2 regions of the Pseudoalteromonas sp. JC3 genome follow, and region 1 is predicted to be linked to the other one. Evidence: riboswitches for the same ligand, from Rfam matches in the RefSeq annotation. Region 1 holds a riboswitch; the other holds the start of a gene.

Region 1 (5,514 bases):
ATTCTAGAGCCTGTTTGATAAGTGCCCGTTTTTTGCAAAGCGTTTCATCGTCAATGCCTGTACCACGCCCCACACATAATTCCACACTCGCCCCGCTAAGCGCCGCTAAAATTGCAGCTGCGGAACTGGTATTGCCAATCCCCATTTCACCAAAAGCAATCACGTTGCTACCCGCTTCAATAGCGGGCATCACCACTTGCTCTCCATATTCAAGTCCTTGCTTGAGCTGCATTTCGCTCATCGCGGACTGTTTATGGAAAGCATGAGTAATATCGCCAAGTCGCTGTGAGCGCAAATTCGGCGCAGGCTCGCATGGCACTAACGTGCCACAGTCTACTACGGTTAACTGCCAACCAAGTTGTCGACAAAAGACGTTGATCGCAGCACCGCCCTGCACAAAGTTTGCAACCATTTGCCCAGTCACTTCGCTTGGCGCAATAGAAACCCCTTGGCTTGCAATACCATGGTCGCCCGCAAAAACAAACATTGCAGGGCGTGTTATTGCTAACTGCTCTATGTCTAATTGCGTCTGCCCTTGTGAGAAGATCTGTACTAGCTGCACAGCTAAAGCTTCAAGCTTACCTAGCGCACCTAGCGGTTTGGTTTTTAAGTCGATGCGCTGTTGAATAAGCGTGTCTAAGCGAGTATCTAACGGTTTAACCATGGGTAACTCCGACGCCTCCAGAGCGGCGATTTTTGAAAATAAGCAATGCTAAGAAGAACACGCTGCCAATGGCGGCGGTGATCACCCCCACAGGAAGTTCCTGATTATCGATAAGCGTGCGCGACAATACATCCACCCATAGCATCAAAAGCGAACCGCAAAGCGCGGTGGCCACAAGCCCAATGACCTTTGCTTGCGAGATAAAAAAGCGTACGATATGCGGGATCATCAAGCCTACAAATCCGACTCCGCCGCACGCAGCCACAAGTACTGCGGTGAGTAAGGAGCTCAATAACAACATACCTATTCGCACTCGTCCTACATTCACGCCAAGCGTGGTGGCGCTCTCATCTCCGAGTAACAAGGCGTTGAGCGGCCGACGCATCACTAAAAGCGTGATAAAACTCAGCAACACGACCAAACATGGAAGCCATAGCCATTGCCAGCTCGCCCTTGCAAACGAGCCTAGATTCCAAAACAAGATTGCACTGATGGCTTGAGGGTCACTCCAATAGAGCAACAAGCTAGTAAAGGCACTGAACAGAAAAGAAAGTGCGACGCCCGCCAAGAGCATAGTTTCTACCTGCTGTAGTGCATTGCGTTTTGCCACAAATAAAAGCAGCAAGATAGACAGCAAACTTCCGACAAATGCAGCCCCAGACATCATTAGGCTAGACTGTGCACCAAATAGCGCGATAAGCACCACCACACCGAATGAAGCACCTGAAGAAATACCAAATAAATAAGGATCAGCTAGAGGGTTACGCGTCACGGTTTGTAAAATAAGACCCGCTATCGCCAGTCCTGCTCCCGCACTCATCGCCAGTAACGTCCGTGGCAGACGAAGCTCAACTACCACCCGTTGTTGAAGTACGCTGGGATCGAAATTAATAATCGCTTGTATAACCGTATGCCAAGATAAATCAATCGCACCGATCTTAAGTGCCATCAGCATGCTAAAACAGCACAAGGCCAATAGCAGTATCGATATCAACGCGATCCGCTTTGCGGCAATCATAATTGATACCCGTAATGAAAGCGTATATGTGGGATCTCACTGTTATTTGGCGGATGACGGACAGTAGAAACCTCTGCACATACCCCAAAAACTTGGCTTAATAGGCTTTCGGTAATGACTTCAAGTGGCGACCCATCTGCAACAAGCTCACCGTTATTTAATACTAATAAGCGGTCGCACAAGGCGCTAGCCAAATTTAAGTCGTGAAAAGACGCAATGATAGTAACACCAAGCTGTTTGGCCAGCTCCATAATTTGGATTTGATATTTAATGTCCAAATGGCTGGTGGGCTCATCCATTATCAATACTTGAGGCGCTTGCACCATGGCACGTGCGATCATTGCCCTTTGCTTCTCCCCACCAGACAAGGAGCTAAAACATTGCTCTAATTTATGGCTCAATCCAACCTGCTCAATGGCATGTAAGATTGCCTGTTTTTCAGCAGCCGTCGTTGTCGCGAGCAGTGATTTGTTCGGTGTTAGCCCCATCAATACCATATCAAATAATGGCAGAGTAAACTCAGCGGGGATCTCTTGTAGCACCACAGCAACATGTCTCGCGTAGGCTTTACGTCCATAACTAGCTAGCGGCTTACCATTGAAAAGTAGCGACCCAGAACTTGGCGCTGTGTATTGATATAAAGTGCGCAGCAAAGTCGACTTTCCAGCACCATTCGGTCCGAGCAAACCAATAAATTCACCCGAATTAATAGCAAAGCTGAGTGCCTTTAAGATGGCTTTACCACCAAGCTGCACGCTAAGTTTATCGACTTGAAACTGTGGAGTAACTGCCATAGCACCTCTGATTGGGCACGGCAAAGTAGTAGCTTATAGACAAGCGACAACTTTGACTTAAGTCTGCCCGCTTAAGTATATAGATAGGCCTTGGTATCTGACTTATGCAAGAGGTAACACTCATACACTTACAGTTGCGGGGACAGTTGAGGACTCACACCTCATTCCCAATATCTGCCTATCACGAAATTTGCAATATTATGAAGTCTAGACGTCTAAAATACAACTTTTGGCCAAGCAGTTTGGCTGCTGTCGTAAAACACCTCAACTTTTACTATACCCGCATAAGGAATATCTATCTTCGATTGGTATGCAGTAAGCTCAGGCGATAGGTCAAGAATAAGTGCTACAAGCGCTTTTATTACTCCGGCATGCGCTACGACGGCGGTACACTCTTCACTTGGCGACGCCAAAATACTGTGCCACCACGTGGCGACCCGATGATGAAAATCATACATAGACTCGCCCTCAGGAGGCGTGTGCAGCCAAGGGTTTTGCCAAAAGTCACCAATACTTGGAAATTGGGTTTCTCGCCAAAGCGTATCATAAGGTTGTCCATCCCATAATCCAAAATCAAATTCGGCGAGATTTGGCTCCACCTCAACGGGGAGTTGATACTGCTTTGCAAAGGCTGTGGCTGTATTCAGGCAGCGCTTCCTTGGAGAGCTAATAATACCCTGTAGGCCACTTAGGCTCGTTAACGATTGCAGCAATTGCTGAGCACCAGTACTACTGAGTTCGGGATCTGTCACTCCAAGTAAATGGCCTGATAGGGTCGTTTCACCATGACGAACAAAATATAGCTGCCGCTGCATTTTTACTTAACCTGAGATTTGTTACCCAAAAAGCAAAAACGCAAGCTAAGCTTGCGTTTTCAATTAATACCATTCTACGGTTATAGGATCTGGTTTTCTTTCCACATCTCTTCTTTTGCTAACCGCTTTTTGCGTTTGTCGCATGGATCGTCGCAATCACAAATTTTGTCAATGCCCATTGAGCCCAAACCACCACAACTACTGGCCATGGATTTCTTTTGTACGATAACGCCTACTGCCATCGCAACAGCGATAAGCATAAGTAAACCGAAAGTAAGGAGGAATAAAGACATTATCTAGCCCCTTTTATTGCTACATTGAATTGAGTGACGACGCGCAAATTATACGCTTTCATGGCGTCACTCACAATTAAATTATGGGGTGTTGTACAGCTTAATTCAAGTACGGCTGAAATGCTTCACTCGCGTAACTCTTGATCCCTTCAGGACTTTTATACATCAAATACACGGGGAGTTGATGCTCAGTGGCATACGCCTTTGCACGCTCCGTGCCCATCACAGTCAATGCTGTCGCTAGGCCATCAGCCGTCATCGCAGATGGATGTAGTACCGTTACCGACACCAGCTCATGTTTAACTGGGCGACCCGTTGTAGGGTCAATAAGGTGTGTAAAGGTTTCACCATCCATTTCATAAAAAATACGGTAGTCACCTGAAGTTGCAATGCCATTTTTGCCAGGCTCTATCACGCGATGAATTTGGCGTTGACCAACAGGCGCATCGGGTTTCTCGATAGCAATACGCCACTCTCCATCCGGCTTCTTGCCAGAAACGCGAAGCTCGCCACCGATTTCTACCATATAGTCATGAATATCATGACTCTCAATCACCTCAGCCACCTTATCTATGCCATAGCCTTTAGCGGTTGCAGAAAATGATAATTCCAGCCCCGTAACTGTTTTCGCAAGACCACGGTCATTTAAAATAAGCTTATCAACACCGATACGAGTGCGCATATCGTCTAACTCGACCTGTGACGGACGCATTGTTGGTCTTTTGTCAGGACCAAATCCCCACAAATCGATAAGCGGTCCCATCGTAACATCAAGCGTTTTGGTCGACTTTCCAAGGCGGATAGATTCAGCAACTACCAAGCGAAAGTCTTCACTGATAGGCATAACGGTATTTGCGGCTAAACGGTTAAACTGGTTAATCTCAGAATCTGGGATATAGGTGGACATAGATTGATTAACAACCTTTAATGCCTGCTCAACCTCCTCATGTAACTGCGCTTGTTCGAGCGGCTTTTCGCCGGAGAATACCTTGATGTTGTAAGTCGTACCCATGGTTTTACCAGACAGCACAATTTCCTTGGCTTCAGGTTTGGCGTCTTGGCACCCTGTTAAAAAAACGAATAAAAACGAAATAATAAAAAATCGAGATAAAAAAGCGTAACTTGCTTGCATCAGAACTTCCTGAGTTTAGTACCAACGGGTATAAAAAAGCCCTCGAGCAAAGCATTTTGCTGGAGGGCTGATATTCTAACTTAAGTTCATTGTTAGACCGAAACCTAATTAACCACCGAAGTCATCAAGTAGGATGTTTTCGTCTTCAACACCTAAGTCTTTAAGCATGTTAATAACTGCCGCGTTCATCATTGGAGGACCACACATGTAGAACTCACAATCTTCCGGTGCTTCATGATCTTTCAAGTAGTTTTCATAAAGTACGTTATGAATGAAGCCCGTGTAACCTTCCCAGTTATCCTCTGGTTGAGGATCTGAAAGGGCAACATGCCATTGGAAGTTATCATTTTCTTCAGCTAGACCGTCAAAGTCTTCCACGTAGAACATTTCACGCTTAGAACGTGCACCGTACCAGAAAGACATCTTACGCTTAGAGTTAAGACGCTTAAGCTGATCGAAGATGTGTGAACGCATTGGCGCCATACCAGCACCACCACCAACAAATACCATTTCTGCATCTGTGTCTTTCGCGAAGAATTCACCGAATGGACCAGAAATAGTAACCTTATCACCTTCTTTAAGTGACCAGATGAATGATGACATCTTACCACAAGGTAATGTTAGGTTATTTGGCGGCGGAGTTGCGATACGTACGTTTAGCATGATGATGCCAAACTCTTCTGGGTAGTTAGCCATTGAGTATGCACGGATCGTTTCTTCGTCAACTTTAGACTCTAGCTTAAAGAAACCAAAACGTTCCCAGTCAGCACGATATTCTTCAGGAATATCATAGTCTGC
Region 2 (5,514 bases), 470 kb from region 1:
AAATTTGAAAGCTATTTTGCGGCAAATTTAAAGCACTAAACTTGTGTGCCGAACGCAATAGATTGCGTTCGGCTTACGCCTTACGGCAACATAGGTATAGCAAATACATAAAAACTAGTGCGGCCATCTTTAATCCGCAAATGCCCACGCGTTACTTCCATTTCTAAATTCGCAGTATCACCAGGTCTTAAGGTATCTAAGCCTTTAAGCGGAACAACACCTGAATTGATTAACTGGGCATTGTGTTTAATGACCTGCGGAATATCTTCGCTCATATCCACACCTAAGAATTCAAACACATCAATCACAATACGGCTAAATTCAGTATAAAGCTTGTCAAAAATCCCCGGAGTCAAGGTATCTATCAAATCGAGGATCCACGGCAGCTCTACTTTTGTCGTCACCACAGGCTTAAAGCTAGAAATTAAAGGATCTAACTCAAGCTGCTGGGTACGTACATCATACTTACCTTTGATGGTGACATTTTCGTTGTTAATATAGACATGGATATAAATATTCATCCCAAGCTGCTTCTTACGGAACTTAGCGTAAGACTTCAAATCGAAACCATCGATCAACACAGGTACTTTATTTTGCGCATCAACTCTACCTGCGATTTTCATATGCATAGTGCCGTAGAGGCTAGTCGTGTGGCTCACTTTATTTGAACTAGATTGTGCGGCAATATTGTTGACGATATCGGTCGTCAACTCTTTGTAGTTATGTTCCACATTCGAAAATTGCTGATGAATAATATCTGAAACCTGCGTATACATTTCCTTTGGACCTTGGCTAGATGTTGTCCTGCCAGTAGACCAACACTCGCCACCGGTATAAATCACAGGCACAGATATAGGCGTTAGGTGATCGTTGCCGGGGTGACGATAGTACATCATGCTGCGGATCCGACTACAGGTTTGCGATGGCGCGTTAAACCAAGCGAAATCGCCCGCCATTGATTGTGTTGAAAATTGAGGTTCAAGCTGGTTTTCAGGTAGCGAAGCTTGCGCTGATGTGACAATCCCAAGCGTGAGTAACCCAAATAATAGTGACTTCATGTTCTTTTCCTTAAGGTAGTAATAATACAAATCAAATCTATTATCAACCACACATAAGGCAGAACACCAGTTACAAATGTAATGCAACTAAATGATAAATAAGAAAAGTGATCCATTACTCACGATGGATCACTCTGGGTATTGAAAAGCTTTTAACGTATTAGAAGCTGTAGCTCACACCAACGTAGGCTTGTCTACCTAGTGGCTTATAGCCCAGTAAAGAGCCATCTTTTGCTTCGCCCGCTGTGGCATTGAAATAACGCTTATCGGTTAAGTTTTCAATACGGCCATTTAACTTGAATCCGTCGAAAAACGTATAGTTAGCAGCTAAGTTAAACAGCGTATATGACGGTAAAGTCACTGTATATGCACCTTCAGCTCCCCATACTTTATCGTCGCGATTACCTCTATGGACTAAGGTCAGTGTTGCGTCGACATTTTCCCACTCTTTACTGACTGAATAAGTTAAGGTGCGTCTCGCTCTGCGCTGTAATTGCTTATCGGTATCTGCGTCTTTAGCACTCACATAGCTCACATTTACCGTATGCTCGATACCAAAGTTGTCTTCAATTTCAACAGAAAGATCAGCACCTTCAAAGTCAGCGCGCTGAACATTGTAAGGGATGTATTTCCATTTATCATTTTGCTGATAAACGATTTTATCGGTAATACGGTTATCGTATACCGCAGCTTCCACACGGAAGTTCTCGCCGCTCCATGTAACAATAATTTCGTTATTAGTAGCTTCTTCTGGCTTAATATTTGGGTTAGGTAAATAGTAAGGACTATCAATCACAAACGCCTGTGATAAAGAAGGTGCTCTAAAGGCAGTACCATGATTCAACTTAACACTTAGGCCATCCATGAGTTGCTTGCCGACAGCAACCGTGTAGGTGTTTGCACGACCATGAAAATCATAATCATCCGTTCTCAGTACAACCTCTGCCAGCCAATTTTCATCGTTGTAAAACCCACCGAGTGCTAAAGATAAATTATCACGCTCAGGCTCTGAAAAAGAGGCGGTAGAATCACCAACATCTTCATTTAGAAAGGTAAAGTTACCCGTGAAGATCAAAGCTTCAGTTAAACTATATTGCGACTGATATTCAAATTGGCTGCGTTTGGTGACATAAGCGTTATCGTCAGCACTATTACCGATTTGAACATTTTGTTCCTTACCTAAGCTGTATGACGCACTTTGGCTAAACTTATCAGTACGTCTTTTCCACGCCAACTTATTGGTGTAGTTATGGAAACGGTAAGCATCACTACCAAAAGAGTCATACTCCCCCTCACCTTCACTGTACTGTGAACGTAAGCTAAAAATGCCACTTTCTTCATCACCATACTGCACATTTAAACCGGCATTACCGTTATAATATCCATCACGGTCATGGTTTTTTGTGATTGCAGCTTCAGGGTCTTTCTCAATCACATCATAGCCATCGGTATGAGTGTAACCCGCATTAGCTGCAATACTAAACTTGTCTTTTTTGTAATTTACCGTCGCTTCGGTCTTGGAGTAATTGTTACTCCCAGTCGTAAACGCGATAGTATTGTTATTCCCTTCGCGACTAATAATGTTAATCACGCCAGCAATGGCATCTGAACCATAAATCGCAGCTTTGGCACCACGAATGATCTCAATTCTTTCGATGCTATTAAGTGGTAAATTAGTGAGCGAATTGTCACCGGAGTTTGCATCCGTCACTCGAACCCCATCGATTAACACTAGCGTATGCTTAGCGTCATTACCGCGTAGGAATAAACTCACGCTTTGGCCAAAGCCACCGTTTCTAACAGCTTGAATACCAGCGACATTATCGAGTAGCGATACGACATCTTGAACATTGCTTTTTTCAATTTCAGCGCGACCTATAACCGTAATGGCAGACAGTGCGCTTTCTAGAGATTGTTCAAATTTATTGGCAGTAACAGTGATATGTTCAACATTTTGATCCGCAAATGCTGAAAAAGAGAGCGCCGTCGCTATCGCCGCGCTTAGAGCAGTTTTATTTAACATGGTTTCCCCTAACTTGTACCCACCGTACAAGAACACAAAGTGACTGTTTCAAGGCCGGTCTCCGGGCTCAGTAAATCTGCAGATTAGCAGTTCACTCTACCGTTGCGGGGGCAGCGCTGGCATAGAACCGATCCAAGCTAATCACGTGTAATAAACTGTCTTACTCAATTTATTATTGATTCACGCAATTAGATGTTCCCTTGTGTTCGCACCAGTTTCCCGATTATCTATACACTTAGCAACCACACTAGGTTGTGTACAGCACCTTGAAAATGCGAGGCTATTGTCTTGGGTTTCGGAATGATTGTCAATGGACGTCTAGAAATCCAAAAGTGCAATCTATGCACTTTTGGAATGGAGTAAAGCGTAATTAGTCGCGGAAGTTTTTGAATTGAAATGGTTGGCCAAGCTCACCGGTACGAATCAATTGCATCGTTTCTTGCAAATCGTCACGCTTTTTACCCGTTACACGCACCGTATCGCCTTGAATTGATGCTTGAACTTTAACTTTTGAGTCTTTAATAAGCTTAACCAGTTTTTTCGCCATCTCTTTGTCGATGCCTTGTTTTAACGCCACCTTGCGCGATACGTATTTGCCTGAACGTTCAATGTCTTTTAGCTCAAAGCTTGCCACATCAAGGCCACGCTTTGCCGCTTTACCCACTAACATATCGAACAACTGCATAACTTGCTGTTCTGCTTCCGCTTTAAGGTTGATCATTTCACCGTTAAGCTCGATTGATGCATCTACGCCACGAAAATCAAACCGCGTATCAAGCTCGCGAACCGCGTTGTCTACAGTATTTTTTGCTTCTGTCATATCAATTTCAGATACAATATCAAATGAAGGCATGCTTCTCTCCTAAAGTCATTTTGGCTCGATTATAGCAGTTTATGCTTAATTTGAGTTACTTTAAGTTTTTAAACAGCGTATTAGGATGTTCACCCAATGGACAGTTTTCGATGGTATACTGCTCGCTTAGTCATACAGAAGTAGGATGTATTGTGACACGGCGCGTTTATAAAGCTCTTTTGATTATCTCTTTAATTATATGTACGGTGCTATTCGCAAAGGAAATTAGCTTGTCTCCAAAGCTGTTCCCAAATATCGATAAAGTGGCGCATTTTGGTGTATTTTTTGTGCTTGCGTTTATCTCTCACCATGCTTTTAAAGTGAAAGTATGGACACACATAGTACTGCTGTCCTTGTATGGTGCAGGAATTGAGTGGATGCAACATTCATTACCGTATCGCCAAGCATCTACCGCTGATTTTTTCGCTGATTTAGCCGGTGCGGTCAGTTATTTTGTTCTATTTTATATTTGGGCAAGTTGGCGCAACAGAAAACATGGCTAATATACATATTTTAGGTGAAGGGGCGATAGGATTACTGCTCGCCCAGCACCTTAGTCAATCTCATCAAATTACGCTGATCACTCGAAATAAACGCGCGGCGACTTATCGCTATCAAACAGCAAGTATTCAACAAACCATCCCATGCAGCACCAAAACACTTGCAGAACTCCCTGCCAGCAGTATAGATACGCTAATCATTCCCGTTAAAGCATATCAGGTCATCGAAGCACTCCGAGCGCTTCGCCCTACACTTTCAAAAAATGCAACGCTAATCCTTAGTCATAATGGCATGGTAGATTGGTCTGGTGAGTTAGCAGCGCTTGATAAAACACAATCAGCCTACTTCTTAAGCACATCCATCGCAGGCTATAAAGTCGCAGACACTGTGCATCATACAGGACAAGGTGCAACTTGGTTTGGGCCGTTAAATTTACCAGCTGAATGCCACTACCAGCGCGTATTCTCGCAACTGTTTAGCACATTTGACAATGCTCAAACCACGTTTGACATCATGCCAACACTTTGGAAAAAGCTGGCGGTTAATATTGCCATTAACCCGTTAAGTGCATTGGAACAAGTCGCAAATGGTCAGCTAAGACAGCCCAAATACGCGGCCCAAATCCTTAATTTAATGAATGAAGTACAACTTGTGGCCACAAGTACAGGCGTGAACTTAGCGCTTAGCGAGCTAGTCACGCTTGCTTACACCGTAATGGCGCAAACTGCAAACAATCGCTCTTCAATGAATCAGGATATCGCGAATAACAGACGCACAGAAATTGACGCCATGTGCGGGTATATTTGTGAGCTAGCAGCGAAGCAAAATATCGATGTGCCGTTTAATCAACAGTTACTTGAGGAAGTGAATAAGCGCTGGCAGCTAGCGCGACAATAGACTTAACTTCTCGGCGGGTAAACCGCCTCCCACAAAACTATTTATACCAATTGCATTAAGTAAATGAGCTATTTTGAAGCGGGGAAATAGCTTTAGTAGCAAGGCAAAAATTTTGCTATTTAGTTGTTCTAAATGAGAAATTTTTAACGAAGCTAATATGATATTTCACCCTTCAAATTGAT

Evidence for each region. A riboswitch is a leader RNA that binds a small molecule or an ion and turns the genes downstream of it on or off. The one in region 1 is predicted to bind cobalamin.
Region 2: it holds a riboswitch for cobalamin, as region 1 does, so the genes downstream of both, QSH61_RS16430 (TonB-dependent receptor domain-containing protein) here and QSH61_RS14295 (ABC transporter ATP-binding protein) in region 1, are expected to answer to the same signal.

What each region holds. Positions count from the first base shown of each region.
Region 1 covers NZ_CP127855.1:3,300,476-3,305,989, forward strand. The annotation lists gene cobT (nicotinate-nucleotide--dimethylbenzimidazole phosphoribosyltransferase) at 1-664, opposite strand, end outside; gene QSH61_RS14290 (FecCD family ABC transporter permease) at 657-1,682, opposite strand; gene QSH61_RS14295 (ABC transporter ATP-binding protein) at 1,679-2,476, opposite strand; cobalamin riboswitch at 2,546-2,673, opposite strand; gene QSH61_RS14300 (histidine phosphatase family protein) at 2,692-3,291, opposite strand; gene nqrM ((Na+)-NQR maturation NqrM) at 3,372-3,584, opposite strand; gene QSH61_RS14310 (FAD:protein FMN transferase) at 3,685-4,716, opposite strand; gene nqrF (NADH:ubiquinone reductase (Na(+)-transporting) subunit F) at 4,825-5,514, opposite strand, start outside.
Region 2 covers NZ_CP127855.1:3,767,831-3,773,344, forward strand. The annotation lists gene msrA (peptide-methionine (S)-S-oxide reductase MsrA) at 1-39, shown strand, start outside; gene QSH61_RS16425 (hypothetical protein) at 81-1,058, opposite strand; gene QSH61_RS16430 (TonB-dependent receptor domain-containing protein) at 1,219-3,081, opposite strand; cobalamin riboswitch at 3,117-3,365, opposite strand; gene QSH61_RS16435 (YajQ family cyclic di-GMP-binding protein) at 3,452-3,934, opposite strand; gene QSH61_RS16440 (VanZ family protein) at 4,087-4,437, shown strand; gene QSH61_RS16445 (ketopantoate reductase family protein) at 4,430-5,332, shown strand.